DNA from 2 places in the Duganella sp. LjRoot269 genome. Region 1 is predicted to be linked to the other one. Evidence: riboswitches for the same ligand, from Rfam matches in the RefSeq annotation. Region 1 holds a riboswitch; the other holds the start of a gene.

Region 1 (7,641 bases):
TTGAAGCCGACCATCCACGCTCGCACACGCGCCAGCTGCACGCCTTCAACGCGGCGTTCATGACGGCGCTGACCACGCTCTACACGCTGCACCGCCTGCTCCACCGCGCAAGCGGCGTGCCGGCCGGCGTGCCGGTCGAACGCCAGCAACAGATCGACATCGAAACGGCGGCCGAGCTGAGGGAGCGCTTCGCCCGCGACATCGATGCCTTCAACGCGCTGTACCACGGCCTGGCGGCCGAGAAGCGCCAGCAGGTCAGCGATCCCGGCGCCTACACGCCGAAGACGCCGTCGGCCATCGTCGCCGCCAGCGGCTTCCGCGCCGGCGCCACGCTGCTGGTGACAGCAGCCGCCTGGTACTGGCTGGCCTGGCCCTTTGTCGGCAACGCCATCCTGATGGCGACTATCTTCTGCGCACTGGCCTCGTCGTCGCCGCGGCCGACGGCGCTGGTGCGGCAGGTGCTGATCGGCTTCCTGCTGGCCTCGCCGCTGGCTTTCGTCACCGAGTTCTTCCTGGTCGCGCGCGCCAACGACTTCACTACGCTGATCATCGCCGCCCTGCCCTTGTTCGCCTTCGGTGCCTACCTGATCAGCGGACCGCGCTGGGCCGGCGTGGGCATCGGCATCTGCATGTTCTGCGCCACGCTGGTGGTGCCGACGAACCTGATGCGCTACGACGTCGAAAGCTTCATCAGCAGCGAACTGTCGCTGACGATGGGCGTGGCGATGGCCTACCTGATGTTCAAGCTGATCCTGCCCGAGCACACCATGGGCCAGAAGGACCACGTGGCCGCCGCGCTGTGGCGCGAGGCGCTGGGCGCCTGCAACGCCCCGATGTACCGCCTGAAGCGGCGCTTCGACAACCGCGTGCGCGACTTGCTCAGCCAGTTGAACGCAGCCTCCGGCCCGGCGCCAGGCGAGGCGGCGCGGGCCGTGGTGCGCCAGGGCCTGACCCTGCTGGAGCTGGGCCATGCCGTCATCGAACTGCGCCAGCTGATCGGCAGCTCGCGTCCCGGACCGGTGCGCGACGCCTTGCAGGACGTGGTGCGCCAGCTTGCCGCCCACCTGCGGCAGCGCTCCGGCGCCAGCGGCCAGGCCGCGCTGCAAGCCATCCTCGATGCGGGAACCACCGTGCGCGCGGCGCTGCCCGACGCCACGGCCGAGCGGCAACTGCGCCTGCGCACGGCGCTGACCGACCTGCATTCCATCTACACCTCCCTGCTGGACCAAATCGCTGCAGGAGAACCCACAGGAGAAACATCGCATGCCGCGTGAAATCGACTTTTTCGGCGTACTGCTGCCCGGCGTACTGCCGCTGTTCCTGGCCAGCCTGGTGCTGCAGGTGGTGCTGGACAGCGCCTTGAGCCACGTCGGCGCCTACCGCCGCAGCTGGCACCCGGCGCTGGTGCGACTGTGCCTGTTCGTCTGCATCTTCAGCGCCCTGCTGGTCACGCTGTACAAATAATTCACTATCCTGAGGAACCGCCGTGAGTGCATCCAAAATCTTCCGCTTCTTCCTGACCATGCTGCTGCTGGCCGCCGCCCTGTGGATGGGCCGCTCGGCCTGGAACCACTACATGGAATCCGCCTGGACCCGCGACGGCCGCATCAAGGCCGACGTCATCAACATCAGCGCCGACGTCGCCGGTACCGTCACCGAGGTCAAGGTCCACGACAACCAGCTGGTCAAACAGGGCGACGTGCTGTTCGTGGTCGACAAGGCGCGCTACCAGAGCGCGCTGGCGCAGGCCAATGCGCAGCTGGCGTCGCAGCAGGTGGAGAAAGGCCGTCGCAGCAAGGAGGCCAGCCGCCGCGCGGGGCTGGACAACGCCATCGTCTCGGCCGAAAGCCGCGAGACGGCCGAATTCGCGGTCGGCACGGCGTCGGCCCAGTACCAGGCTGCGCTGGCGGCGCGCGGCATGGCGGAGCTGAACCTGGAGCGCACCGTGGTGCGGGCGCCGGTGACCGGCTACGTCACCAACCTGAACGTGCACGTGGGCGATTTCGCCGCCGTCGGCGCGGCCAAGCTGGCGGTGATCGACAGCGCCTCGTACTATGTGGTGGGCTATTTTGAAGAGACCAAGCTGCCGCTGCTGAAGGTGGACGATGCGGTGGAAGTGCACCTGATGAGCGGCGCCGCGCAGCTGCAAGGCCATATCGAGAGCATCGCCCACGGCATCACCGACCGCGACGCCAACACCGGCCGCGAACTGCTGGCCGACGTCAACCCGACCTTCAACTGGGTGCGCCTGGCGCAGCGGGTGCCGGTGCGCATCCACATCGACCGCCAGCCCAAGGGCATGGAACTGGTGGCCGGCACCACCTGCACGGTGGTAATCCACAGCTGAAAAAAAGCCCGCTGTTGCGGGCTTTTTGCATATTTATTTTTCGGGACTGACATGGGTCAGCGCGTACGTCACGTGCTCCCACCAGTGCTCGCGCGAGTGCACGGTGCGCAGGCATTTCTTATCCAGCTCGCCCTTGAACACCGGGTCCGCGCACTGCTTGGTCATCAGCGCGTTGCGCTGGTTCTCGGCGTTGGTCAACGCGATCACCAGCCAGACGATGAAGCCCAGCGCCAGCACGGCCAGGCTCCAGGCCACGTGATTGATATAGGCCCATTCGAACAGGCTCTCGATGACCGGCGAGGACTCCTTGTAAATCTTCATGACCTCGCCTTCGGCCGCCTTGCGTTCCTCGCTGATCTCTTTCATGACTGCTCCTTACTTCTTCCCGGCGCGTTCCTGAGCCGACTTGGCAACCAGGCTATCCATCACCGCGAACATGGCCGCGTGCGCCGCTGGAGCGGACGACAGGCCGTGGCCAGCCACCGCCGGCGAGGTCGTGTAGTGACCGTCGATCACCAGGGCAGGCGCACTGTCGATTTTATACTGGTTTGCGATCTGCACACCGCGTTTCATCTTGGTTTGGACCGCGAACGAGTTGAAAAATTCCAGATACTTGTTCTTGTCGACGCCGTTCTTGACCACGAAGTCCAGGATGGATGCGTCCGTATTCAGGCGGTTATGCTCGACGTGGATCGCGTGGAAGAACTTCTCGTGCAGGCCGTTGCCCAGCGCGTTCATCGCTTCCAGCGTGAAGAAGGCCTTGGCTTGCGCGTCCTCGCCCAGGTGCATGCGGCGGAACACGATCTTGTCGCCCTGCTTCTTGACCCAGTCCGCCAGCGGCGCGTCGAGCGCGTTGCAGTGCGGGCAGTGGTACATGAACACTTCCAGCACTTCGACCTTCTTGCCGGTGTCCGGACGGGCCGGCAGGTCCACCGTGTTGTAATCGAGGCCGTTCTTGAAGTCGGCGGCATGGGCGCCGGCGGCTGCGGCCATAAAGGCGGCGGTGGCTATCAGGGGACGCAGGAAGCTCAGGAAACGCATAACAGTCCTTCAACAGGTTAGGTGGCAAACGCCGGGAGATTACCACCTTTTTTACGCCGCGCATATTAAGAGGGGATTAAGGGGACCTCAAGGCCGCCGGCGGCGCGCCGTCTCCAGTTTTTCGCACAACACGGCGACGCCGTCGGCGATGCGCGGCGTGGCGCGCACCAGCAGTTCGCTGTCGAGCATGAACAGGTTGCCGCGCCGGACCGCCTCCATGCCCTTGTACTGCTGCCAGATATTGATGCCGGATTCGGCGTCATGCTTCTCGCCGCCGACGATCGCTTCCGGATTTGCCTGCAGCACCGCTTCCGTGCTGACCGTCGGCGCCGGCACCTTCAGCGCGGCGAACACGTTCTGGCCGCCGCAGACGCGCATCGCGTCGCTGGCGATGTGATCGCCGTTCAGCGTGAAAATCGGCTTTTCCCAGATTTGATAGAACACCCGCACCGTCGGCCGCCGCGCATAGGTGGACGACAGTCTGGCGATCTTCTGCCGGTAATCCTGCGCGGCGCTCTGCGCCAGCGCCTCGGTGCCCATCAACTGGCCCAGGCGGGTCAGGCTGGTGGCCACTTCGTCCAGCTTGTGCGGATCGCTGTAGAAGATCGGGATGCCCAGGCTTTTGAGCTGCTCCAGCTGGCGCGCGGTGTTCCCGGTCCTCCATACCACCAGCAGGTCCGGCCGCAGCGCCAGCACCCGCTCCATGTCGATCTGCGCATCGCTGCCGACCAGCGGCAGGCGCTTGGCCGCCTCCGGGTAGTCGCTGTAGTTCATCACGCCGGCCACGCGGTCGCCGCCGCCGGCCGCGAACAACAGCTCGGTGATGTGCGGCGCCATCGAGATGATGCGTTGCGCGGGCTTGGCGAGGGTGACGCTGTTGCCGGCGTCGTCCCTCACCGTGACGGCGTGCGCCGCCACCGGCAAGCACGCCAGCGCCAGCAAGGCGGCGGGAACGGAGGTGGTGGCGGCTTTCATCAGAACTCGTAGCGCGCCGAGACTTTCAGCTGGCGGCCGTCCGATGGATAGATTCCGCTCTTGCCCCTGGCATCGCAGGTGAACGCCTGCGAGTAGTAGTGCTTGTCGCTCAGGTTGGTGCCCGCCAGCGCCAGCTCCCATTGGCCGAACCTGCGTGCATAGCGCGCATCGAGCGTGGTGTAGGAAGGGATCTTGCCGGAGCAGGTGTTGTCGAAGTCCGAGCCGTAGCGCTGGCCGTCGACCCACTGTGCGCCGACGTCGGCAGTCTGGCCGCTGGCAGGGGTCCAGCTCAGGCGCGCGGTCAGCGTGTTCTCCGGCACCAGCACCATCTGCTTGCCATTGTTGGCGCCTCCGGTGAACTTGGCGTCCACGTGCTGGTAGTGCGCGTTGACGTTCCAGTCGGCGCCGATGCGCTGCTCGGCATCGACTTCGAAGCCTTCGCGGCGGGTAGGTGCCAGATTGGTGTTGGTGAAGATCGTCGGATCGTAGAAGATCTCGTTGGTCAGGTTGTGGCGGAAGACGCGGGCGGTGACCTTCTGCGCGGCGGTGGCATAGCTCGCGCCCAGTTCCAGGTCGTGCGACTGCTGCGGCTTCAGCGCTTCATTCGGCACCGGCGTCAGCGCGTTTTCATCGGAGTTGGCTACACGGTAGCTCTGGCCGGCCTTGCCGTACACGGTCAGACTGGCGACCGGCAGGTAACTGGCCTGCAGTTCCCACGCGTTCAGGCCTTGCGCCGTTTTGTAGGCGGTGGTGCCGTAGCCCAGCGGATCGCTGAAGTCCTTGTCGAAGATCTCGCGGCGCACGCCGGCCGAGACGCGGCCTTCATGGGCGGTATCGAAGCGCAGTTCGTCGCGCACGTACAGTGCTTTCGAATGCTGGGTGGCGTCGGCGGCAGAGTACGAGGCGGTGGTGGTGCGGTTCCACTCGGTCCAGTCGAAGCCGGCCACCATTTCGTTCAGCATGCCGCCGATGTCGCCCAGGCGGCGCACGCGCGGCGAGAACTGGGTCTGCTTGCTGTCGTAGGTGGTGGTCGATGGCGAGGCGCCGAAGAAGTAGGTCGAATCCACCGTCTTCTTGCGGTACGACAGGTCGGCCGCCAGGTCGTAGGCGCCGATGCGGCGCTGGGCGAAGGCGGTGAAGCGGTCGCTGTCGAGCGAACCGTTGTCATTCGGCGTCAGCGTCTGGCGCGGATTGGCGTTGAACTGCGCTTCCGTCAACGCGCCGGCGAAATGCGTGTCCTGGCGCGCGCCTTCGTAGCGGAAGCCGATGCGGCCGTTGTTGGCGAACCACTGGGCGCCGCCGCTGAAATGGGTCTGCTTGAATTCGTTGTTGTCACGGTAGTTGTCGGTGCGCTGGGTGGCCAGCGTGGCGTCGGCGGCAAAGCCGTCCCACGCCTGCGCGGCGGAGACGCGCACCTCGCCGGCGCGGAACTGGCCGCCTTCGACGAACACGCTGCCGCGGCTGGTGTTCTTGCCCGGACGCCTGGTGACGATGCTGATCACGCCGCCGGTGGCGCCGTCGCCGTACAACACGCTGGCGCCGCCGCGCGTGATTTCAATGCGCTCCACGGTGTCGATCGGGATGGCCGACAGGATGGCGTTGCTCAGTTCATTTTCCGACAGGCGCACACCATCCAGCACGATGACCATGTTCTGGCTGCTATCGGCGCCGAAGCCGCGCAGGTCGAGGCTGAAGTCCGGGCTGCCGTCCAGGCTCTGGCGGCCGTAGACGCCGCCCACCTTGCGGATCGCGGCGTTGACGTCGCTGGCGCCGGAGCGGCGGATATCGTCGGCGCTGATGATGGTGGCGCCGATCGTGGCCAGGGCAGGGTCGGCGTCGAAGCGCGAGCCGGTGACGACGACGGGCGCCAGCACCTGGGATACCTGGGCGCCGGCAACGTCTTGTGCCAGCACGGTGAGGGGGACAGCGGCGCTAAAGCAGAGGGAAACGGCGGCGGCCAGCAGGCGCGGTTGGACAGCGGTGGAATTCATGACAGATCTTTTCAAAAGAGACATCCGCCTGCGTCCCCGCAAGCCGGAAGTGCACGGAAGCCGTGCGCGTCGTGGCGGCGCACGCTTCCCCCATGTCTGGCCGATATCCGGGCTGGCGACCTTGACGTCGCGTTACCGTTGCGGGGGCAGCACACCTTGGCCGGTTCGCTGTGGAGCGGAGGCGGCCTGTGTTTCCCGTTTAACTGCGCATGTGAGCACATGGGCGAGCACCAGAACCCGGGCATTATACGCCCGCGTGCCGGATCATTAACAATTTAGATAGTATCCATCTACATTTCATGGATTGATCGCGGCGGCCGCGATGCTTATAGTGGATGTCAATGTCAAACCGGAGCAATGCCATGAGCACCCTACCAACCTACTTCCTTTCCCACGGCGGCGGCCCCTGGCCGTTCATGATGGACCAGGTCGGCCATCTGTACGGCCGGCTGGACGCATCGCTGCGCGACATCCCGCGCCAGGTCGGCGTCACGCCGAAAGCCGTGCTGGTGATCACGGCGCACTGGGAGGGCCGCGATTTCATGCTGTCGTCCTCGCCCAAGCCGCCGATGATCTACGACTACGGCGGCTTCCCGCCGCACACCTACGAGGTGCAGTACAGCGCGCCCGGCTCGCCGGAGCTGGCGGCGCAGGTGAAGGATTTGCTGGATGCCGGCGGCTTCCCGGCGCAGCTGGACGCGCAGCGCGGCTTCGACCATGGCACCTTCAGCGCGATGTATCCGGTGTATCCGGATGCCGACGTGCCGATCGTGCAGCTGTCGCTGAAGCACGGCCTCGATCCGCTGACGCACCTGCAAGTGGGTCGTTTGCTGGCGCCGCTGCGCAAGGAAGGCGTGCTGATCGTGGGCAGCGGGCTGAGTTACCACAACCTGCGCGCCTTCAACGCGCAGGGCGCGGCGGCCTCGCACGCGTTCGACGGCTGGCTGAGGGCGACGATGGCCTTGCCGCCGAAGGAGCGCAGCGCGCAGCTGCTGGAATGGGAAAAAGCCCCGGCCGCGCGCATGGCGCATCCGCGCGAAGAGCATTTGCTGCCACTGATGGTGGCGCTGGGCGCGGCCGAAGACGAAGCGGCGGCCGTGCCCTACCACGAAGACGCGTTCATGGGATCGCTGGCCGTCTCCAGCTTCCGCTTCGGCTAAACAGATCCGGGGTCAGATCCGACATTTGGACACGAGCTCTGCCGTAATCGCCATTACGGCAGAGCTCGTGTCCAAATGTCGGATCTGACCCCGGATCTTTAAGAGCCGCGCTTGCCGTTGGCGTAGG
Region 2 (7,641 bases), 3.6 Mb from region 1:
ACTCCGGTGCCAACGCCGACGCCGACGCCTACACCGACGCCTACACCGACGCCAGTGCCGACTCCGGTGCCAACGCCTACACCGACGCCAGTGCCGACTCCGGTGCCAACGCCGACTCCAACGCCAACGCCGGCCCCGACGCCAGTACCGACGCCAACGCCAACGCCGCCACCATCGGCCGATATCTGCACGATCGCGCCGAATTCGGCGTTGTGCCAGGTGTTGTCGCCGCCGACGGCCAGCGAGCCGGTGAAGCCGGTGCAGCAGGCGTCGAACGAAATCATCAAGACGGTGACGACGTCTGCGCCCAAGACCGACCTCGATCAGGTGGCGTTCCTGGATACGAAGAAAACCACCACGTCCAGCGGCGGCGCCACCACGGGTGGCGCGGCCACCTCGACCACGCCTGACGACACCAAGTCCGACAAGACAGCCGACAAGGCTGCGGACAAGACCGACACCAAAGAAGTTGCATCCACTGACAAGAGCGGAACCAAAAATGAACCTGCTAAAAAAATGTACTGTAATTAAAGCGCTGATGCTGCTGGCGCTGTGTGGCGTCGTCAGCGCCAGCTGGGCCGCGCAGGTGGCCGGCACCATCGTGCAACTGAGCGGGCCGCTGCTGGCCAAGAAGGCCGACGGCGTCGTGCGCATCCTGTCGATGCGCTCGGAGGTCGAGAGCGGCGACACGCTGGTGACGGAGAAGAACACCTACGCCATGGTGAAATTCATCGACAACAGCGAAATCACGCTCAAGCCGTCGACCACCTTCAAGGTGGAAAACTTCAGCTACGACGCCGGCAAGCCTGACGGCGACAACGCGTCGTTCAATCTGGTCAAGGGCGGCCTGCGTTCAGTGACTGGCCTGCTGGGCAAGCGCAACAAGGAAAAGTTCGCGATGAAGACGCCGAGCGCCACCATCGGTATTCGCGGCACCACCTTCATTGCCGAGTGGGTCGAGCCGTCGGAGCAGGCTGTCGCCGCGCGCGAAGCCTACCTGATGGCCAGTACGGCCGCGCTGGGCGACGCCTACCCGGTCCAGCCGCTGATGCTGGCGCAGGTCAATATCCCGCTGCCGAGGACGGTGACCCCGACCGCCGGGCCCGTCCTGCCGCCCGGCCTGTACGTGCAGGTGATCGATGGGCTGATCAATGTGAGCAACAGGGGCGGTACCCAGAACTTCGCCGCCGGCCAGTTCGGCTTTACACCAAACCCGATCCAGCCGCCGGTCATCGTGCCGAAGAATCCGGGCCTGCTGTTCACGCCGCCGCAGGCATTTAGCGCGCCGCCGCCTACATCGGGGACGAGCACGCCACCCAAGTCCAACGCCGTCGATTGCGAAGTACGCTAATCCCGTCGTCGCCATACCAGGAAGGCCAGGTTTGATACCTGGCCTTTTTTATTTGCAAAAACGCTTGACCTTCCAATCATGGGATACTTGATGCTGACAGCATACAGATAGCAACGGGCGTCATCATGAATCAGCAAGCGATCAAAATTGAAGGCATGAGCTGTGCCTCCTGCGTGGGCAGGGTGGAGCGGGCGCTGGCGGCGGTGCCGGGCGTGGACACGGCCAGCGTCAACCTGGCGACCGAGATGGCGCGTGTCGAATCGGCGCAGCCGGTGGATATCGCGTTGCTGGTGCAGGCGATCGACAAGGCCGGCTACCAAGGCATCCCCGTCGTGCCGGACGCAGTGGCCAATGCGCAGGCACCGATGCTTGCGCGCGGCTTGCCCGGGCCGCGCGATGGCCATGCCGTCCTGCTGGCCGCGTTGCTGTCTCTGCCCTTGGTGCTGCCGATGCTGATGGAGCTGGCCGGCGTGCACTGGATGCTGGATGGCCGCATCCAATTCCTGCTGGCGACGCCGGTGCAGTTCTGGCTGGGGGCGCGTTTCTATCGCGCCGGCTGGCTGGCGGTTCGCGCCCGCAGCGGCAATATGGATTTGCTGGTCGCGCTGGGCACCAGCGCCGCCTATGGCCTGAGCGTCTATCAACTGCTGGCAGGCCGCGGCACCATGCCGCATCTGTACTTTGAGGCGTCGGCCGTGGTCATCACGCTCGTCCTGCTGGGCAAATGGCTGGAGGCGCGGGCCAAGCGGCAGACCGCATCGGCGATCCGCGCCTTGCAGGTGCTGCGTCCGGAATCGGCGCGGGTGCGGCGCGGCGCGCAGGATATCGACGTGCCGATCGCCGAGGTGCGCATCGGCGACATGGTGGTGGTGCGTCCCGGCGAGCGGGTGGCGGTCGACGGCGTGGTGACGGAGGGCGCCAGCCACGTGGACGAGGCATTGATCACGGGCGAGAGCCTGCCGGTGGCGCGTCACGGTGGCGACCACGTCACCGGCGGCGCCATCAACGGCGAGGGGCTGCTGCTGGTGCGCGTGACGGCGGTCGGTGCAGAGAGCACGTTGGCGCGCATCATCCGGCTGGTGGAAGACGCGCAGGCCGCCAAGGCGCCGGTGCAGCATCTGGTGGACCGCGTCAGCGCGGTGTTCGTGCCGGTGGTGCTGGTGCTGGCGGCGTTGACGCTGGCCGGCTGGTGGCTGTTCAGCGGCGATATGGAGCATGCCATCATCAACGCGGTGGCGGTGCTGGTGATCGCCTGTCCATGCGCGCTGGGGCTGGCCACGCCGGCCGCCATCATGGCCGGCACCGGCGTGGCGGCGCGTTACGGCATCCTGATCAAGGATGCGGAAGCGCTGGAGCTGGCGCATCGCATCACCACGGTGGCTTTCGATAAAACCGGTACGCTCACCGAAGGCAAGCCGTCGCTGGCGGCGCTGGAGCCGGCACCGGGCGTGGCTGCGGCGCGCCTGCTGCAACTGGCGGCCGCCATACAGCGCGGCAGCGAGCATGCGCTGGCCCGCGCCGTGGTGGACGCCGCCGCAAAGGACGCCGACTCCGTCCCCTTGTCCGCATCCGATGTCGCTGCCTTGCCCGGCCGAGGCATCGCGGCCTCCGTTGACGGCAGGCGCATGGTGCTGGGCAGCACGCGCCTGATGCAGGAGCGGGGTATCGACTTGTCCGCGCTAGAGGCACGCGCGGGGGAACTGGAGCGGCAGGGGCATACCATCTCCTGGCTGGCCGACGTGGACGACAAACAGCTGTCAGGCCTGCTCGCCTTTGGCGACCGCGTCAAGCCGCAGGCCCGCGCGGCCGTGCAGGCGCTGCACGCGCTGAACATCCACACCGTCCTGCTTACCGGCGACAACCAGGGCAGCGCCGACGCCGTCGGCAAGGAACTCGGCATCGAGCGCGTGACCGCCAACATGCTGCCGGCGGACAAAGCCGCCGCCATCGCCGCGCTGAAGCACGAGCATGCATGCATCGCCATGGTCGGCGACGGCATCAACGACGCGCCGGCGCTGGCGGCGGCCGATGTAGGCATCGCCATGTCCAGCGGCACCGACGTCGCCATGCACGCCGCCGGCATCACGCTGATGCGCGGCGATCCGGCGCTGGTGGCCGCCGCCATCTCGATCTCGCGCCGCAGCTACAGCAAGATCCGCCAGAACCTGTTCTGGGCCTTCATCTACAACCTGGTGGGCATACCGCTGGCGGCCTTCGGCCTGCTCAACCCGATGGTGGCTGGCGCCGCGATGGCGCTCAGCTCCGTCAGCGTCATCAGCAATGCGCTGCTGCTGCGCCGCTGGACACCGGAACACGCGAAAGGACAACCATGAATATCGGACAAGCGGCAACGGCCACCGGCATCACGGCCAAGATGATCCGCTACTACGAGAGCATCAACCTGATTCCGCCGGGCCGGCGCAGCGATTCCGGCTACCGCATCTACGGCGACAACGACCTGCATGCGCTGCGCTTCGTCAAGCGCGCCCGCACGCTGGGCTTTTCGCTGGAACAGATCCGTGAGTTGCTGTCGCTGTGGCAGAACAAGGAGCGGGCCAGCGCCGACGTCAAGACCATCGCCATGGGCCACGTGGCGCAGCTCAATCAGCGCATCGCCGAGCTGACCGAAATGCGCGACACGCTGCAAACCCTGGCCAGCTGCTGCCACGGCGACAACCGGCCCGACTGTCCGATCCTCCAATCGCTCGCCGATTAACGTATAATCGCCACGTTTTGGTGCTCGCGCGTCTGTCCAGGCGCGCAGTTAAACGGGAAACATGAAGCTGGCCACGCCAGCCAACATGTGCTGCCCCCGCAACGGTAAACAAGCGTCGTCACCGACGACAATCCGCCTCTTTGAACCACTGTGCCTCGGCATGGGAAGGTCAGGCGGTTTCGCTTGCCAGCCCGGATACCGGCCAGACAGGTGGAAATGCCCAGGCATTTCTTTTCAATCCGCGCACGGGGAAGTGAGCGGATTGCGTCTGTTTTGATCTACACATATGCATCGATTTTGCGCGCCTCGGCTACGCCGGCTGGCGGCCGTGCCTTGCGCACGCGCCGTTCGCGTGCCCGCGCGCCTCCGCGGCCTCCCTCTTTCTTCCTCTCTTCCTACAGGACCATCCCATGCTTAACCTGCCTGCCGACGCGGCCGTGCACTCTATCGAGACACTGCTGTATTCCATCTCCACTGTCCTTTATCTGCCGGTCCTGCTGGGCATCGCGGCGCTGGTGCTGCACATGCTGGTGTGCTTCGGCACCTTCGGCGCTGAGTGGCTGGAGCGCCGCCGCGGCGTGCACGTGCTGGTCGCCACCGCTAAACAGGAGATGGCCGCCGTGCTCACCGCGCAGGAAGGCGAACCGGGACTGGACGCACGTCTCGAACGGCTGGTGCAGCGCGCCGACGCCAACGGCGTGCGCCGCCTGGACAGCGTGCGCTTCGTGGTCCGCGTCGGTCCGGCGCTGGGCCTGATGGGCACCCTGATTCCGATGGGCATCTCGTTGGCCGGACTGGCGCAGGGCAACCTGCCGAAGATGGCCGAGTCGATGACCACCGCCTTCACCGCCACCGTGGTCGGCCTGGCCTGCAGCGTCAGCGCCTATGTACTGAGCCTGGTGCGCGAGCACTGGCTGCGCAGCGACCTGACCGAGATCGCCTACGCCGCCGAAGCCCATCTCGCGGCGCAAGACCACAAGCCGCACCTGGTCCGCGCGGGGGCCTGAGATGCGCTATCTGAACCGCCACCGCTATAGCCGCATCGGCGAGCATAACGAGGATCCGCTGGCCGGCGTCGCCAACCTGTTCGACGCCAGCATCGTCTTCATCGTCGCCATGATGCTGGCACTGTTCTCGGCCTGGAACATGATGGACCTGCTGGATCCGAACTCCGAAGTCACCATCGCCAAGAAAAGCGCCGACGGCCACGTGGAAGTGCTGACCAAGAAGGGCGCCGAGATCAAGGTCAGCAAAGTCAGCGACAAGCCATTGTCCGGCTCCGGCAAACGCCTGGGCACCGCGTATCAACTGCAGGATGGGAAGGTTGTCTATGTACCGGAATAAGCTGTTTGCCAAATTCGGGGCGCTGGCCCTGTTGCTGATCTCCCTGTGCATAGGCGGCTACGTGCATTCCGCGCAGGCGCCGCGCACCTTGGCGCTGATGCTGGGCGATGTCGAGTCGCGGCCCGCCGTGCTGGCGGTACGCGGCCTGCAGTCGGAGTTGAAGGACCTGAACGTCGCCGTGCGCATCATCCCCGCCAACGGCATGACGCCGGCCGACCGCGCGGCCTTGACCGGCGCCGACGTGGTGGTCATCACCGCCAAGGGACGGCAGGCGATGACCGGCCTGAGCGCCGAACTGCTGGCGCTGCAAAAGGCGCGCCGCCCGGTGTTTGCCGTCGGCGGCGCCATCGACGACAGCCTGCGCGAGCAGGGCGTGCGCGACGACAAGACTATCCAGTCCTACCACAGCGAAGGCGGCGTGGAGAACATGGGCAACCTGCTGCGCTACATCCTGCGCAACCACTTCGGTTCGAAGGTGGCGGTGGCGCCGGTGCACGCGATGCCGGAGGTGGGCCTGTACGACGTTGCCGCCAATCGCACTTCGGACAGTTATGAGCAGTACTTGCGCGGTTACGCCAACTACAAGACCGGCGCGCCGTGGATCGCCGTGCCGTTCTACCGCGCCAGCCTGGTGGCGGGACAAACGCTGCCGCTGGCCGCCATCGTCGCGCGGCTGGAAGCGAGCGGCTACAACGTGCTGCCGGTGTTCGGCTATCCGTACGACGTGCCGCTGCGCTTCCTGCTGGATGAAAACGGCAAGAGCCGCGTCGACTTGATCGTCGCGCTGGGCATGAAGGTCGGTGGCACCGCCAATACCGGCGCACTGCTGGACAAGATCGGCGTCCCGGCGATCAACGCCATCACCTTGAGCCAGCAGTCGCTGGCGCAGTGGCGGGAATCGAAAATCGGCCTCGATATCATCGAGCGCACCTGGCAGCTGGCCGGCGCGGAGGTGGCGGGCCTGATCCAGCCGACCGTCGTCGCCAGCCGCGAACGCATCAGCGATGCACAGACCGGCCTGGCCTACGTCGAGGAGACGCCGATCCCCGAGCGCATCGAGCGCCTGAACGAGCGCGTCGCCGCCTGGATGGCCTTGCGCCAGAAAGCCAACGGCGACAAGCACATCGCCATGATCTACTTTAATTATCCGCATGGTTCCGAGACCATCGGCGCGGCCTATCTGAACGTGCTGCCGGAGAGCCTTTGGCAGATCGTCCAGCGACTGAAGCAGGAAGGCTACCAGACCGGCACGGCGCTGCCGTCGTCGCAAGACGAGCTGCAAGGCGAGATCCAGCAGTGGGGCAACTACCCCGGCAAATCCAGAGGCGACTACATGGCTGGCCTGACGCATCTGGCCGAAAGCGGCCAGGCGCTGCTGGTGCCGCTGGCCGATTATCAGCAGTGGTTCGCCACGCTGCCGCAACCGCTGCGCGCATCGATAGAAAAATCCTGGGGCAAGCCGGAGAACGCACCGGTCCTGTGGCGCAACGCCAAAGGCGAGCCGTTCTTCGTCTACCCGGCGCGCCGCTTCGGCAATGTGTTGATGGCGCCGCAGCCCGGCCGCGCGTGGGAGCAGAACCTGGAGAAGCTGCACAACGAAGTCAGCATGCCGCCGTCGCATGAATACATCGCGTTCTACCTGTGGCTGCAGAAGGGCTTCCGGGCCAACGCCGTCATGCACATCGGTACCCACGGTACGCAGGAATGGCTGACCGGTAAGGAGGCCGGCCTGTCCGATAGCGATCCGACCGAAGCGCTGATCGGCGCCATGCCCAACATCTATCCGTACGTGATGGATGACGTGGGCGAGGGCATACAGGCCAAGCGCCGCGGCATGGCCACCATCATCGACCACATGACGCCGCCGTTCGACGTGGCCGGGCTGAATCCCGACCTGCGCGAGCTGGGCGCCCTGCTGAACGACTATCGCGTGGCGGAGCAGAAAAGCCCGCTGCTGGCGCGCAGCCATCTGGTGGCGATCAACCGGCTGGCGGCCAGGAGTGGCGTGTTGAAGGACATGAAAAAAACCGAACTCAAAACCGAAGCCGACATGGAAGGGCTGGAGGAATACCTGGACGACACAGGCAGCAAGCTGACGCCGTTCGGCCTGCACACCTTCGGCGTAGCGCCGAACGCCGGGCAACGCAACGCCACCGCGCGCGCGGTGGTCAGCCTCGATACGACATCGACCGCCGAGCAAAAGACCAAACGCATCGCGCAGCTGGAAAGC

What was found. A riboswitch is a leader RNA that binds a small molecule or an ion and turns the genes downstream of it on or off. The one in region 1 is predicted to bind cobalamin.
Region 2: it holds a riboswitch for cobalamin, as region 1 does, so the genes downstream of both, ACSQ3S_RS25500 (MotA/TolQ/ExbB proton channel family protein) here and ACSQ3S_RS09500 (TonB-dependent receptor) in region 1, are expected to answer to the same signal.

Annotation. Positions count from the first base shown of each region.
Region 1 covers NZ_CAXUSL020000001.1:2,141,111-2,148,751, reverse strand. The annotation lists gene ACSQ3S_RS09530 (FUSC family protein) at 1-1,274, shown strand, start outside; gene ACSQ3S_RS09525 (DUF1656 domain-containing protein) at 1,264-1,464, shown strand; gene ACSQ3S_RS09520 (efflux RND transporter periplasmic adaptor subunit) at 1,487-2,347, shown strand; gene ACSQ3S_RS09515 (hypothetical protein) at 2,381-2,713, opposite strand; gene ACSQ3S_RS09510 (thiol:disulfide interchange protein DsbA/DsbL) at 2,723-3,388, opposite strand; gene ACSQ3S_RS09505 (cobalamin-binding protein) at 3,476-4,363, opposite strand; gene ACSQ3S_RS09500 (TonB-dependent receptor) at 4,363-6,354, opposite strand; cobalamin riboswitch at 6,436-6,604, opposite strand; gene ACSQ3S_RS09495 (DODA-type extradiol aromatic ring-opening family dioxygenase) at 6,717-7,514, shown strand; gene ylqF (ribosome biogenesis GTPase YlqF) at 7,613-7,641, opposite strand, start outside.
Region 2 covers NZ_CAXUSL020000001.1:5,697,762-5,705,402, reverse strand. The annotation lists gene ACSQ3S_RS25520 (beta strand repeat-containing protein) at 1-531, shown strand, start outside; gene ACSQ3S_RS25515 (FecR family protein) at 500-1,351, shown strand; gene ACSQ3S_RS25510 (heavy metal translocating P-type ATPase) at 1,477-3,684, shown strand; gene cueR (Cu(I)-responsive transcriptional regulator) at 3,681-4,067, shown strand; cobalamin riboswitch at 4,070-4,288, shown strand; gene ACSQ3S_RS25500 (MotA/TolQ/ExbB proton channel family protein) at 4,478-5,074, shown strand; gene ACSQ3S_RS25495 (DUF2149 domain-containing protein) at 5,076-5,411, shown strand; gene ACSQ3S_RS25490 (cobaltochelatase subunit CobN) at 5,398-7,641, shown strand, end outside.